4 regions of the uncultured Rummeliibacillus sp. genome follow, and region 4 is predicted to be linked to each of the others. Evidence: riboswitches for the same ligand, from Rfam matches in the RefSeq annotation. Region 4 holds a riboswitch; each other region holds the start of a gene.
The links. Region 4 has a riboswitch for S-adenosylmethionine ahead of metK (methionine adenosyltransferase). Riboswitches for the same ligand answer to the same signal wherever they lie in the genome.
Positions count from the first base shown of each region.

Region 1 (3,781 bases), on a different contig from region 4:
ACTCCACCAGCTACAGTCGCTTCATAACCAACTTGAACGCCGTATTTTTTCGCTTTCTCTTGTAAAGCTAAACCGTATTTAGAAAACATTACTTTGTTCGCAGTAATAATATTGCATCCTTTTTCAATCGCCTTTGATAAATATCTATAAGCTGGCTCTTCTCCAACAATTGCCTCAAAAACCACTTCTAAATCTGGAATTGCTAAGATATCCTCAAATTTATCTGTTAATAATTCTTTTGGAGCATGTGAACGCGGCTTATTCACATTACTTACAAGAATTTTAACAATCTCAATATCTACTCCTAAAGTATCTTTGAATTGCTTTCGTTTTTCATTTACTATACGAAAAATACCTTGACCAACTGTACCGAAACCAAGAATCGCTACCTTCACTGTTGTCATATCATTCGCCTCCAAATTTCTCTTCTTTATATTGTGAAATACATATGTTCACTTCATACGCATTCAATTTGTGATTTATCTATCATTAACATGTGACCTATACATGTAAAGAAATCTTTAAATACTGAACTTAAAGTTGATTTTAGCTCACATACGGACAGATTACAAGAAAAATCTTTCTGAGAAGGACAATTGTTTTTTCTGAGAGGTCATGAAAACCGCTTACATCATTGATTTTATCGAATTTTTAGATTATTTTTAAAAAGCCAATTTATATAAGAGAAAAAGAGTGAACGTGTTTAACGCATCACTCTTTAAACTTTTGCTTCCCGAATCCAGTTTTATTTTGCCTCTTCAGGTTTACCGACTTTCGCAAATGCGGCCTCTAGTGCTTCTATTATATCTTCCGCAGCTTCTAAACCAATTGACAGACGAACTAATTCTTCCGGAACACCAGATTTTTTCAATTCTTCTGGACTTAATTGTTGGTGTGTTGTAGAAGCAGGATGAATGATTAGAGAACGAGCATCCCCAACATTCGCCACGTGGCAGAATAATTCAATGTTATCAATAAGCTGACGACCAGCACTTCGTCCACCTTTAATACCAAAAGTAAGGACAGATCCAAAACCATTTTTCAAGTATTTTTTAGCATTTGCAGCAAATTCGCTATCATCAAATCCATTGTAATGCACCCATTCTACTTGGTCATTTTGACGAAGATATTCTGCCACTTTTCTTGCATTTTCATTATGATATGGAACTCTTAAATGTAAAGTTTCTAATCCTTGGAGTAAATTAAACGCAGCGTCAGGGCTAAGTGTTGGTCCAAAATCTCGTAATAATTGAACGCGTAAACGAGTTGCAAATGCTGCATTTGCTGTATCAACACCGTAACGTAAACCATGATAAGATTCATCTGGCTCTGTATAATCAGGGAATTTACCACGTGTCCAATCAAATTTACCGGCATCTACTACTACCCCAGCAATAGTTGTACCATGACCGCCTATCCATTTTGTTGCAGAGTGAACAACAACATCTGCACCAAATTCAATTGGATTGCAACCTACAGGTGAAGCAAATGTATTATCAATGATTAATGGAATTTCATGTTTGTGTGCAATTTTTGCTAATGCTTCAATATCTACGATTGAAAGACTTGGGTTTCCAATGGTTTCAGCATAGATAGCTTTTGTATTATCTTGAATAGCTGCTTCAAACTCATCATTATTTTTTTCGTTGACAAATGTTGTTGTAATACCATAACGAGGTAACGTGTTCGCAAATAGATTATAAGTTCCTCCATAAATACTAGATGCGGATACAATATGATCACCTGCACGTGCGATGTTCAATATTGAAAATGCGATAGCTGCCATCCCTGAAGATAAAGCAACTGCTGCTGTACCTCCCTCAAGTAATGCAATTCGTTTTTCAAATACATCTACAGTAGGGTTCATAATACGAGAATAGATATTGCCTGGTTCTTCTAATGCAAATAATTTACGTGCATGTTCAGAATCTTTGAATTTATATGCAGTTGTTCGGTATACAGGTACTGCAATAGCTCCTGTTGTTGGATCTGGTGTTTGACCACCATGAACTGCTAAAGTCTCTTTACGTAATTCTGTCATTTTAAATTCCTCCTAAAAATTTTTTAGATGGAAAACGGAGGTGTGTTAAAGGGTTTTTATAAAGTCATTATTCCAATGCTTATAAAAAATAAAAACCCTTCTTCACGTAAGAAGAGGGTTGATTAGCATTTCCTCCCCTTATCTTTCAGACTCGCTTAGAATCTGTAGGAATTAGCACCGTAGCAAGTATTCATAAACTTACTGGTTGCTGGGCATCGCAGGGCCTATCCCTCCGCCGCTCTTGATAAAGGTTATTTTTTTATTCCATCTTGTTGAGGTAAGTATAGAAGATAAATAGAATAAAAGTCAACAACTTTCTGAATAATTAATCATTTTGAAAGGGATTTATTTCTTGTATTATATTTTTTGTAAGAATCACTAGTACAATATTTTCCTATCTTTTTAATCTTACTTCATAAGATAAACGTGTACTTTACAAATAAAGTATTTCATAAATTTTCCTTTTTTCGACATATATATGCACATTATATCAATAAGCACAGCCTTATAATGGAGATAAAGGAAAGGAATGATAATTATGGAGGAAGTTAAAAAGAAAAAGAATTTAAAACCTCTATGGATAGGACTTGCTTTTGCTGTATTAATAATCATGACATTTTGGCCAAACAGCGGAAATTTACCCGTAGCTGGTCAAAGGAGTTTAGCAATTCTTGGATTTGCCGTTATTTTATGGGTTACAGAAGCTGTTTCTTATCCAGTAAGTGCAGCCATGATTATAGCAATTACTGGAATATCAATCGGATTAGCACCCACTCTTGAAGATCCTTCACTAGAGTATGGTACAGCTAATGCTTTGAAAATGGCTTTAGGTGGTTTTAGCAATTCTGCCGTCGCATTAGTGGCTGCTGCTCTTTTCTTAGCTGCTGCCATGCAAGCAACAAATTTACATAAGCGACTTGCCTTATGGATTTTATCCCTGGTCGGTACAAAAACTAAAAATATCGTATTTGGAGCAATCATCGTTTCGATTATATTAGCATTTTTCGTACCAAGTGCCACAGCTCGGGCAGGAGCAGTTGTGCCCATCTTACTAGGTATGGTCGCTGCATTCGGCCTACCAAAAGATAGTAAACTAGCTGCATTATTAGTCATAACTTCTGTACAAGCTGTATCTATTTGGAATGTTGGCATTAAGACAGCTGCTGCGCAAAATATGGTCGCATTGAGTTTTATCAATAAAGAATTTAATACGGATATTTCCTGGAGCCAATGGTTTATATACGCAGCACCATTCTCAATTATTATGTCCATCGTGCTATTCTTTGTAATGATTAATCTGATTAAACCTGAAACTCAAAAAATTGAAGGCGGCAAAGAATTGATTGAATCCCAGTTAAAAGAACTAGGACCTGTCAAATCCGCTGAAATTCGTCTAATTATTATTTCTTTAATTTTATTATTCTTCTGGGCTACTGAAGGAAAGCTACACCCATTTGATACGACAACTGTTACAATTATTGCTATCGCAGTATTATTAGCCCCCAAAATTGGTGTCTTTGATTGGAAACAAGTAGAAGGTCTTATTCCATGGGGTACTATTATTGTATTTGCAGTAGGTATCTCACTCGGTACAATATTACTTGATACACAAGGTGCTCAATGGCTTTCTACTAAAGTATTCGGTTCACTCGGCTTAGAACATATGCCAATTTTAGCAACAATTGCTTTAGTGTCATTATTTAATATTCTAATTCACCTTGGTTTCGCAAGTGCAACCAG
Region 1 covers NZ_CAKQBI010000006.1:28,699-32,479, reverse strand. The annotation lists gene Q0977_RS05555 (homoserine dehydrogenase) at 1-404, opposite strand, end outside; gene Q0977_RS05550 (O-acetylhomoserine aminocarboxypropyltransferase/cysteine synthase family protein) at 746-2,041, opposite strand; SAM riboswitch class I at 2,177-2,292, opposite strand; gene Q0977_RS05545 (DASS family sodium-coupled anion symporter) at 2,580-3,781, shown strand, end outside.
Region 1: linked by a shared signal. The riboswitch ahead of Q0977_RS05550 (O-acetylhomoserine aminocarboxypropyltransferase/cysteine synthase family protein) and the one ahead of metK (methionine adenosyltransferase) in region 4 are both predicted to bind S-adenosylmethionine.

Region 2 (3,781 bases), on a different contig from region 4:
CTATATGGACCTGCTGTTGCACCAATTGTAATGTCTTTTGTTTTTGTTGCTTTACTTGTATCTTTTGATTTATCTCCACCACAAGCCGCTAAAGCCACTGCTAGTACTAGCGTTAATACGCTAAACAAAAATTTCTTCATGTTTAAAACCCCCAATTTTTTATAAAAAGCTATTTTTTCAGAATGCTAGTTACTTTTAACGTTTATCGACTGCTTTTGCAATCGCGTCTCCTGCTAATTGAATTGCTTGGACAATGATGATTAATATAACAACTGTCGCAATCATAATAGTGTTGTCATAACGGTAGTAACCAAAGCGAATTGCTAGGTCACCAATACCACCACCACCGATGATTCCTGCCATTGCTGAGTATGCTACTAAACTAATAATTGTCATGGTGATTCCTTGAATGACACCAGACTTTGCTTCTGGGAGTAACACGTCCTTAATAATCATCCAACGCGTCGCCCCTACAGCAATAGACGCCTCAATAACACCTTTATCAATTTCTCGAAGTGATGTTTCAACAAGTCTTGCGAAAAACGGAATTGATGCGACTGACAAAGAAACACTTGCTGCAATAGGCCCTATCGTATCGCCTATTAACCACTTAGTAACTGGGAATAACGCTACTAAAAGAATGATATATGGAATTGAACGTATTAAGTTAACGATAAAGCCAACCACTACATTCACAAAGCGGTTACCAAGTAAACCGGATCTACTTGTAGAAAACAAGCCTTTTCCTGTGATGAATAAAAGCAAACCAAGTGGTAAACCAATCACCAAGGCTACTGCTAAAGAAATCCCTACCATTAGAAGCGTTTGACCAAATGCTTTCCAAATATCAGGAAGCATTTCTGTAAAATGACTAGGATCAAATAACATTGTCTAACACCTCCACTGTGACTCCACGACTTTCCATATAGGAAATCGAACGGTTAATATCTGCAACTTGCCCATTCAGTTCCATTAGGAAAATGCCGAGTGGCCTTTCCTGTATATATTCAATCGTGCCATGTAGAAAGTTCCCACGTACTTCAAATTGTTGTAGCATATCTGAAATGACACCTTCGCCAGCTACATCACCTTTGAATAAGATTTTAACAATTCTCCCCTTGACGTTTTGTAAAATGGTTGGTGGAATATCAAACGACACTACACTGTTTATAAATTCTTGCGTTAGGGGCTTTTCAGGGTTGGCGAAAATATCATAAACCGACCCTTCTTCGATTACCTTTCCATTTTGCATAATCGCCATGCGATCACAAATTTCCTTCACAACGTCCATTTCATGTGTTATTAGAATAATTGTAATACCAAGTTCTCGGTTGATTTTCTTTAACAATCGTAAAATAGAGGTTGTTGTTGTTGGGTCAAGCGCTGATGTTGCTTCATCGCAAAGTAATATAGAGGGGTTATTAGCTAATGCTCTTGCGATTCCCACACGCTGTTTTTGTCCACCACTTAACTGGGCTGGAAACACATCTTTTTTATCTGACAAACCAACCATATGGAGCAACTCTTTGACTCTTTCATTTCTCTTTACTTTTGATATATTTGCAGCTTTCAATGCAAACTCAATATTTTCCCCTACTGTTTTTTGGCTAATTAAGTAAAAGTGTTGGAAAATCATCCCGATTTTCAATCGTGCTTGTCGAAGTTGCTCACCTTTTAATTTTGTTAAATCTTGACCATCGATTAATATCTGTCCATCTGTTGGCTGTTCTAATAAATTAATGCACCGTAATAAGGAACTCTTGCCTGCTCCAGAATAACCAACTATTCCAAATATCTCTCCGTTATCAATTGTCAATGAGACATGATCTACACCGGTTACGCTTTTCTTTTTTACCTTGTAAATCTTTGATACATTTTGTATTTCCAGCATATACATCCCTCTAATCATTGTTAAATTACTATTGCACAAAAATTCATAATTTCTATTGAAAAACTATGTATTCCTACTAAAAAAAGATACATCCTTCTACTGAAAGATGTATCTTCTAATCAGATGTCGATTTATCTTTCAGAAATAAATTCTGTAGGAATTAGCACCTTCCCAAACGGGGGTTGCTGGACTTCACAGGGCCTATCCCTCAGTCACTCTTGATAAATTCCATTTGTTAAGTTGTAAGTTTATGTTAACCATATTATTTCTTTTTATATTATTTGTCAATCTATTTTTAGAAAAAATAAATTATTTAAAAATATTTTTATATTGGCTTATTTTATGTCTATTATTCAAATACCTTAACATTGAGGATAAATTCTACCGGAACCCATTTATCTTTATATTGGGTATCATTGTGTAGGCATAGCTTTTTTTCTTCGCTAATTAGTTTGGTGATGATTCCTCTATAGTGAACACTAGTTTGTTGGTGCCAAACGTCTAATAATACTTCTTTTTTGCCGTAATATGCTTGCAAAAGTTCTTCCTCTAAGGCTTGTAGGGTCCATTCATCAAAGGTCGGCTTTGTGATTTGCTGATCTTCTTGTTGCCAGGTTCTTAGTCTTTGTACATGTTCTGGCAACATCATCGCAGTCCATTTTATGTTACCTCGATCACGTAACATTTGTAATACCACTCCTTAGTATTGGAATCAGTTTTAGATTTAAATTTTATGCCCACCGAGTAATTTAGAACGATCGATAGCTGTTCCTGCATTTGTATATGATACGGCACGTAATAGAGCCGTAGAACCATAGTGGGTACGAAGGTGATCCATTGTGGTCCCAAGTTGTCGCCGTTTCCAACGTGTTTTATCAAAAAAACTAAGTTGCATAGAATGTTCTGATTCTAACTTTGAAATACTGACACTGATTTGTCGTACAGGGCGCTCGTTGTATTGTTCGTTCAATATCTGTTGGCAAATTTGATAAATAATCATCGTATCGTTTGTTGCTTCATCTATCGTACGTGAACGCTGGAAACCTCCTCCAAAAGCGTTTTTGCTATAAGAAATCCCAAGCGTAATCGTACGTCCTACTTTATAAGCTTCACGCGCTCTTCTTGCCACATCTTCACACATTTCTAGAAGTACGGCGAGCACTTCCGTTTTAGTGTTGTAATCCCGCATCAATATTTGGCTTTTACCATAACTAATTTGACCTTCTATCAATGGCGCTTCGCCAACTTTTGATAGATCAATTCCCCAAGCGTGATAGTAGAGTTGATTGCCCATAATACCAAAATGCCTTTCTAATGTTGTTAAATCAGCGTGCGCTAAATCCCCAACAGAAAAAATCCCCATATTATTAAGGGTTCGCTCGATTCGATGGCCAATTCCCCACATTTTAGATAATGGTGCAACAGGCCATAGCTTTTTTTCTACATCTTCAAAGTCCCACTTCGCAAACCCTGTTTTTTTTGCATCTAAATCAAGTGCAAGTTTTGCTAATAACATATTAGGACCCATCCCAACTGTGCTAGGAATTTCAAATTGGTTATAGAGTTCATATTGGATTTGGTGTGCTGTTTCTACAGGATCTCCCCACAGTTTTTCAGTGCCAGTCAGATCCACAAAACTTTCGTCAATGCTGTATACATGGATGGCCTCCTTCGGCACATAGCTGTTCAATAACTTGGTGATTTCGACTGACATGCGTACAAAGTATTCCATCTTAGGTTCAAACAAATGAATATCTGGATGCTTCGGTATCTCATATAGTCTCGTTCCAGTTTTCACTTGAAAACGTTGTTTCATTATTGGAGAAGCAGCCAGTACAATACTTCCTTTTTGTTCGAAATTCCCTATAACTGCAATTGCCTCTTTTTCAA
Region 2 covers NZ_CAKQBI010000006.1:96,756-100,536, reverse strand. The annotation lists gene Q0977_RS05850 (MetQ/NlpA family ABC transporter substrate-binding protein) at 1-140, opposite strand, end outside; gene Q0977_RS05845 (methionine ABC transporter permease) at 196-888, opposite strand; gene Q0977_RS05840 (methionine ABC transporter ATP-binding protein) at 878-1,891, opposite strand; SAM riboswitch class I at 2,020-2,119, opposite strand; gene Q0977_RS05835 (YolD-like family protein) at 2,241-2,576, opposite strand; gene Q0977_RS05830 (DNA polymerase thumb domain-containing protein) at 2,616-3,781, opposite strand, start outside.
Region 2: linked by a shared signal. The riboswitch ahead of Q0977_RS05840 (methionine ABC transporter ATP-binding protein) and the one ahead of metK (methionine adenosyltransferase) in region 4 are both predicted to bind S-adenosylmethionine.

Region 3 (3,781 bases), on a different contig from region 4:
TGCATAAGTTCAGTTGTGTAAATAGCAATAGATGGTACACCCATACCTGTACCTTGTACAGAGATACGTTTTCCTTTGTATGTACCTGTGTAACCAAACATATTACGTACTTCGTTATATTGAGTAACATCTTCTAAGAATGTTTCTGCGATATATTTTGCACGTAAAGGATCTCCTGGTAAAAGTACGATTTCAGCGATTTCGCCTTGTTTAGCATTAATATGGATACTCATAATTATTCTCCTTTTCAATTTAAAATTTTCAATATGCCTGACTCATTGTAACAGTAAAGTCCGACCTCTGACAATCAAAAATTATTCTTCATATTTTTCATCATATTGTTGCCAAAGTTCATCAAATACAACTGCACTTAACGCATGATCTGCTTTTTCTTCTATATATCTTGAGATGTTTTGAAAATCTTCTTCCTGTTTAGGAAAACTATGGTCATGAAAAGCAGCTTCTGCAAAATCCCCTTTTGCATCTTTTGCTCCTCTAAAAGATAATACGAAATGATAAAATGATGGTTTCATTTGGACTTCCTGCCTTTATTTCATTATAACTTACATTCATTTTACACGAAAATTACTTATCTTTGGAAACTATATTAAAACTCTAATTGTAACTTATCTAATTTCTTCTCTACCTGGAAAACATTTTCTTACTTTTTTCATGATAATGGCAACCTTCCCATTTCATCTTCGTTCTATAACTCGGATGCGAAAATATTATCAATAAAGATTACCGCATCTCTACCTAGATTATTGGTATATATGAGGAGATGATTCAAATGAAAATAGTAAAAAGCTTACTATCTTTCATAGTCATGTTTGGGACTTTATTTACTTTTACAGCAAACAGTGACGCAGCAACACCAAAAACAATGAACGCAAAAGTAGCAAATAGCGTATACGTTCACGCTGAACCTTCAGCTAATGCCAAAAAAGTTGGAACACTTTGGAAAGGTACTAAAGTAGTCGTATATAGTAAATCAAAAACAGGCTGGGCAAAAATTAAATTCAACAAAAAAACAGCTTATGTATATGCTTCTTACTTATCATTTAGCAAAAATACAAGCAAGAAAACAACAGCTACAAAAACTACAACTACTAAAAAAACTACAACTAAAAAAAGTACGAGTACTTCAAATAGTAAAAAAACAACTTATCGCCCCGTAGTAACAAATACTTACTACTATGTTGAAAATGGCAAAGACGGAAAACTATATTCAACTGGCAAACGCAATTCAACAGGTTGGACTTACTGGTACAAAAAAACAGGTAACAATAAACAATCATTTTTAGTAAAAGAATCTTCTAAAGGTTTAGATTACAAATTTAAAACAGGTACTATTCGTCAAATCGTTTACCCTTTTACAAAGGGACAAGTATTTAAAGCAAACAAAAAAAATTACAAAATCGTATCTATTTCAAACACTTTTAAAGTAAAAGCAGGTACATTTAAATCAGTTGTCGGTATTAAAGCTGCAGACGGTTCAATCACATATTACGCCCCAAATGCTGGCGCAATTAAAACTGTGAAAAACAAAAAAGTCACTTTTGAAATCACAAAAATTGAAACAAAATAATTGAACGATTAAAGAGCTCCCTGAAATAATTTAGGGGGCTTTTTCTTTCATTATGCTATTGCATAGTATTTCATAAAGTGTTACTATTTCATTAATTAAAATTTTTCTAACAATTTAATGTAAATTTCTTATCGAGAGAGATGGAGGGACTGGCCCTGTGAAATCTCAGCAACCACCAATTTGGTAAGGTGCTAATTCCAGTAGATGTATTTCTAGCAGATAAGAAGATTGACTTTTTAAGTACAAGGTCCTCTTCTTCTGAGGGCCTTTTATTTTTTTAGAAAAGGATGATGAACATGACAAAAAAACATATTTCGACTCGTTTAGCGCAAATCGGAACAGAAACAGATCCTCGGACTGGTGCGATTAATACACCTATTTATCTTTCTACCGCATATCGACATGCAGGACTCGGCCAATCGACAGGCTATGATTATACGCGTACAAAAAATCCAACTCGGGCTGTTTTAGAGGAAGGAATTGCCGCTTTAGAAAGTGGAGATGCAGGTTTTGCCTGTAGTAGCGGGATGGCTGCAATCCAATTAGTTTTATCCCTTTTCAAATCAGGAGACGAAATAATCTATTCAGATGACATTTACGGAGGTACATATCGACTTGCTCGTCAATACGAAAACCAATATGGTATTCACGCTCATTTCACACCTTTCCAATCTATCGCAGAAGTCGAAGCAATTATAAATGAACATACAAAAGCACTTTTTATAGAATCACCAACAAATCCATTAATGCAAGAAATCAATATTGAACTATTTGCAAAGTTAGCGAAAAAAAATCAACTTTTACTGATTGTTGATAATACTTTTTTGACTCCGTATTATCAACGTCCAATTGAACTTGGCGCAGATATTGTTATTCATAGTGCTACTAAGTATATTGGAGGACATAATGATGTTCTTGCAGGTCTGGTCGTGGCAAAAGGAGAAGACTTGTGTGAAAAACTTCTTCATAACCATAATGCTTCAGGTGCAACATTAGCCCCGATTGACAGTTGGCTTTTACTCCGCGGTCTAAAAACTTTACATGTTCGCATGAAACAACATACAGAAAATGCACGAAAAATTGTTGACTATTTAAGTAAAGAACCATCCGTAAAAGAGGTTCTTTACACTGGATTAGGTGGCATGATTTCTTTCCGATTACAGCATTCCAAATTGGTACCAGCATTTCTTCAAAATTTAAAACTTATCGCATTTGCTGAAAGTTTAGGAGGCGTTGAAAGTTTTATCACCTACCCGGCTACTCAAACACATGCTGATATACCTGAAGAAGAACGAACTGCACGTGGTGTTGACAACTCATTGTTACGTTTTTCAGTAGGAATAGAAGAAGCCGAAGATTTAATAGAAGATCTCCAACAAGTTTTTACTACTATCAATAAAGAGGTGTCTTTCCATGAGTCAACAAAATAAACAATCTATCGAAACTAGTCTAATAACTGCTTCTACTAGAGGCGATTACGAACAAAAGACAGGTGCTGTGAATGTACCAATCTATCTTTCATCTACTTTTGACCAAGAACATTTTGATTCTTTCGGTCCCTACGACTACAGTCGCTCTGGAAACCCTACTCGTGATGCATTAGAAAAAACAATTGCTGAACTTGAAGGAGGTTCAAGAGGATTTGCCTTTTCATCAGGCATTGCAGCAATTGCTTCTGCCCTACTTACTCTAAATACAGGTGATCATATTGTCATTACAAGCGAAGTATATGGTGGAACTTATCGTTTTGTTACACAGGTTTTAACAAAATACGGTATTTCACATTCTTTCGCAGATTTTACGAACTTGCAAGAAGTAGAAGCTGCCATCCAACCAAATACAAAGATTTTATATGCTGAAACTCCCGCGAATCCACTTCTAGGTATTACTGATATTCGTGGTATTGTTTCCATTGCTAAAAAACATAATTTGTTAACTTTTGTCGACAATACCTTTATGACACCACTTTACCAACGTCCGCTTGAACTAGGCGTTGATGTAGTATTACATAGTGCTACGAAATTTTTAGGCGGCCATAGTGATATTATTGCTGGTCTTGCCGTCACAAAAGACGAAGAACTTGGAAAACAAATTTACTTTATGCAAAATTCGATGGGTGCTATTTTAGGGGCACAAGATTCATTTTCATTGATACAAGGTATTAAAACATTAAATGCTCGCTTATCACAATCA
Region 3 covers NZ_CAKQBI010000037.1:7,475-11,255, forward strand. The annotation lists gene deoD (purine-nucleoside phosphorylase) at 1-233, opposite strand, end outside; gene Q0977_RS15945 (YozE family protein) at 315-533, opposite strand; gene Q0977_RS15950 (SH3 domain-containing protein) at 791-1,588, shown strand; SAM riboswitch class I at 1,714-1,814, shown strand; gene Q0977_RS15955 (methionine biosynthesis PLP-dependent protein) at 1,885-3,018, shown strand; gene Q0977_RS15960 (aminotransferase class V-fold PLP-dependent enzyme) at 3,002-3,781, shown strand, end outside.
Region 3: linked by a shared signal. The riboswitch ahead of Q0977_RS15955 (methionine biosynthesis PLP-dependent protein) and the one ahead of metK (methionine adenosyltransferase) in region 4 are both predicted to bind S-adenosylmethionine.

Region 4 (3,781 bases):
ATAAGGAGTGAATTTCTCATTTTTAGAAATAAAAAGAATATGTCTTTTCTTTTAGTTAGCTTTTTGTGCATTTTATTTTATCCCATATTTCTACTACTATATCTTCAAAACAAAATTAGTGGTTCATCTTTTATTCTTTTCTTTTTACTTAGCCTAATTATTCTAACAACTGTTCGTATTTTAAAAAGGAAAAAAGTATACAAAAGAAAAATCAGCTATGCAGTTTGTATACTTTTTATATTATTTTGTTATGAGCTTCCGCTAATTTTTTATGATGCTACAACACATGTGGCACTTCTTTATCAGCCACCTGAGGAAATTATCGAAGGGACTAATATCTATTTACTTGGTGTGAATAGTGTAGAATTCTCTTTAACAAAAAATAAATTAGATGTTTCGAAAATCTTAGAAAGACAACATGTCAAGCCACTTGCTATCGTTGAAGGTGATAATAAAGATCGCTATGCTAGTAAAAATAGACAACTTTTAAGCTGGCTTCATCTTAAAGAAGACACTACTGAACAAATGAAGAAAAATGTTAGTTACTATTTAGAGCAAACCGATCAAAAGACAGAGAAAAAAATAGATGCCTTTCTAAATAGAGAACGTATCGGTGGAGATAGCGGAGGTTTGGCACTTGTATTGTCTGGAAAAGTTAAAAATGAAGGTTTACAAAACGAACACCCTATTGCTATAACGGGAGCAATCGACAAAAATGGTAACGTAAAGACAATTGGCATGTTAAAAGAGAAAATCCAAATCGCTAGTATTTCAGGTATTTCTTATCTAATTATCCCTAGTGGGAATAAAGAAGAAGCTAATAAATTTCGAAAGGAGATTAACAGTAATATTCAAATTTTTGATGTAGCAACAATTGATGAAGCCATTGAGGTTATTGAAAAGATTAATCAAAAATAAAAAGTCGTTCACTTTTTGTGAACGACTTTTTATTTTTGTGTAAATACTTCACTGTTATTTTAAAGAATCAGCAAATTTTGCTTTTAATGCAGATACTTTGTCTGTATTTTCCCAAGGAACATTCAAATCTGTACGACCGAAGTGTCCGTAAGCTGCTGTTTGTTTGTAAATTGGGCGACGTAAGTCTAGCATTTTAATAATTCCTGCTGGACGCAAGTCAAAGAATTCTCGAACCGCTTCAACTAAATCACTTTCTTTAACTTTCCCAGTACCAAAAGTATCGATTGCGATAGATACTGGTTGTGCAACGCCGATTGCATATGCAAGTTGTACTTCTGCACGTTCTGCAAGACCTGCGGCAACAATATTTTTTGCAACATAACGAGCTGCATATGCACCAGAACGGTCAACTTTTGTAGCATCTTTACCAGAGAAAGCACCGCCACCATGACGAGCATAGCCGCCATAAGTATCAACGATAATTTTACGGCCAGTAAGACCTGCATCACCTTTAGGACCACCAATTACGAAACGGCCTGTTGGATTGATAAAGTATTTTGTTTTGTCATCTAGAAGTTCTGCTGGTACAACTTTAGCAATAACTTCTGATTTTAAATCTTTTTTAATTTGTTCTAAAGTTACTTCTTCATCGTGTTGAGTGGAAATAACAATTGTGTCCACTCTTACTGGATGGTTATTTTCATCATATTCGATAGTTACTTGTGTTTTACCATCTGGACGTAAGTAATCTAATTGACCTGATTTACGAACTTCTGTTAAACGACGTGCTAATTTGTGTGCCAAACTAATTGGAAGTGGCATTAACTCAGGTGTTTCGTTGCAAGCATAGCCGAACATTAAACCTTGGTCCCCTGCACCAATTGCTTCAATGTCTGCATCTGTCATAGATCCTTCACGTGCTTCTAATGCTTTGTCAACACCTTGTGCGATATCAGGTGATTGTTCACCTACAGCAACAAGTACTGCTAGGTTTTCTGCATCAAAACCGTATTTACCACGAGTGTAGCCAATTTCCGCTACTGTATCGCGAACAATACCTTTCATATCTACATACGTAGTAGTTGTTAACTCACCTGTTACAAGTACTAGACCTGTTGTAACCGTTGTTTCACATGCTACACGTGCATTTGGATCTTTTGCTAAAACAGCATCCAAAATTGCATCTGAAATTTGGTCACAAATTTTATCTGGATGTCCTTCTGTTACGCTTTCTGAAGTAAATAATCTTCTGTTTGTCATTTGGTTTCCTCCTATTATCAACGAGATCCTCTCGAAAAAAAGATACGGTACTCATTACCCATGTCCGTTTATGTTCTAAACGTCAAGCCAGCTATAAGCTGCTTTTTTAACACGAGGATATAGAAAGTGCCAGTACATAATATAAATAGAATGCAACAAATCGCATATAATAATGAAACAAATCAGATTTGCTTCTATTTTTTGAAAAAAAAAACCTTTCACTCATCGAAAATCAATGAGGAAAGGATATGTTTCGTAAGCACCTTTCACTCTTATCGTTCAAGGAATCTTCCTTGCATCAGATTAGCACCAACGCATCACGTGAAAGATAATGCAGGTTGCCGGGCTTCATAGGGCCTGACCCTCCACCAGCTCGGGATAAGAGTATCCGTTCTAATGCATATACTAAGTGATATTACTATGAAAGTCAAACTTATTTTCTTATAGTAATAAAAAAATCAAATTCATAAAAATTAATTTCCAATTAGTATAGACTATTCGTTTCAATGTGTTATACTAATTCTCGAGATGAAGAAAAGAAACCCATTTAAGGGTAATAACATAAAAAGGAAGGTACGAACAAAGATGAATTCAGTAGAAATTGCGAATGAACTGAAGGGTTTATTACAAGGAAATAACATTTCAGTACAACTTTCAGTCCCACAATTAGTGGAAAAAGCAACTTCCCGCGGTGAAGCAATCTTAACAGTTGATGGCGCTGTTCGTGCAGTAACAGGCAAGTATACAGGACGTTCACCTAAAGATAAATTTATGGTAGTCGAAGAATCTTCTAAAGATCAAATTGATTGGGGTAAAATTAACCAACCAATTTCTGCAGAAGTGTTTGATTCATTATATAACAAAGTTGTTAACTATTTAAAACAAAAAGAAGAAGTTTTTGTGTTTAAAGGCTTTGCAGGTGCAGACAAAGATTCTCGCTTAGCAATCCGCGTTGTTAATGAATACGCTTGGCATAATCTATTTGCTCACCAATTATTCATCCGCCCTACTGATGAAGAACTAAATACACATGAAGCTGATTTCACTATTTTATCCGCGCCTACTTTTAAAGCGGATCCAAAAGTGGATGGTACAACTTCAGAAACTTTCATCATCGTATCTTTAGAAAAACGTATTATTTTAATCGGCGGCACTGAATATGCTGGAGAAATGAAAAAATCTATCTTCGGTATTATGAATTACTTATTACCACAAAACGGAATCCTACCAATGCACTGTTCTGCCAATGTAGGTGAACAAGGAGACGTTGCTCTATTCTTTGGTTTATCAGGTACTGGTAAAACAACGTTATCTGCAGATGGTAATCGTAAACTAATCGGTGACGATGAACATGGTTGGTCTGATAACGGCGTGTTCAATATTGAAGGTGGTTGCTATGCAAAAACAATCAACCTTTCAGCTGAAAAAGAACCAGAAATTTATAACGCTATTACATTTGGTACAGTGCTTGAAAATGTTATCGTAGATTCTGAAACTCGAATTCCTGACTACGATGATGAGACACTAACACAAAATACTCGTGTTGCATACCCAATCCAAAACATTGAAAATATCGTTGATCCTTCTGTTGCAGGTCACCCAA
Region 4 covers NZ_CAKQBI010000002.1:199,367-203,147, forward strand. The annotation lists gene Q0977_RS02595 (S16 family serine protease) at 289-918, shown strand; gene metK (methionine adenosyltransferase) at 973-2,178, opposite strand; SAM riboswitch class I at 2,448-2,563, opposite strand; gene pckA (phosphoenolpyruvate carboxykinase (ATP)) at 2,764-3,781, shown strand, end outside.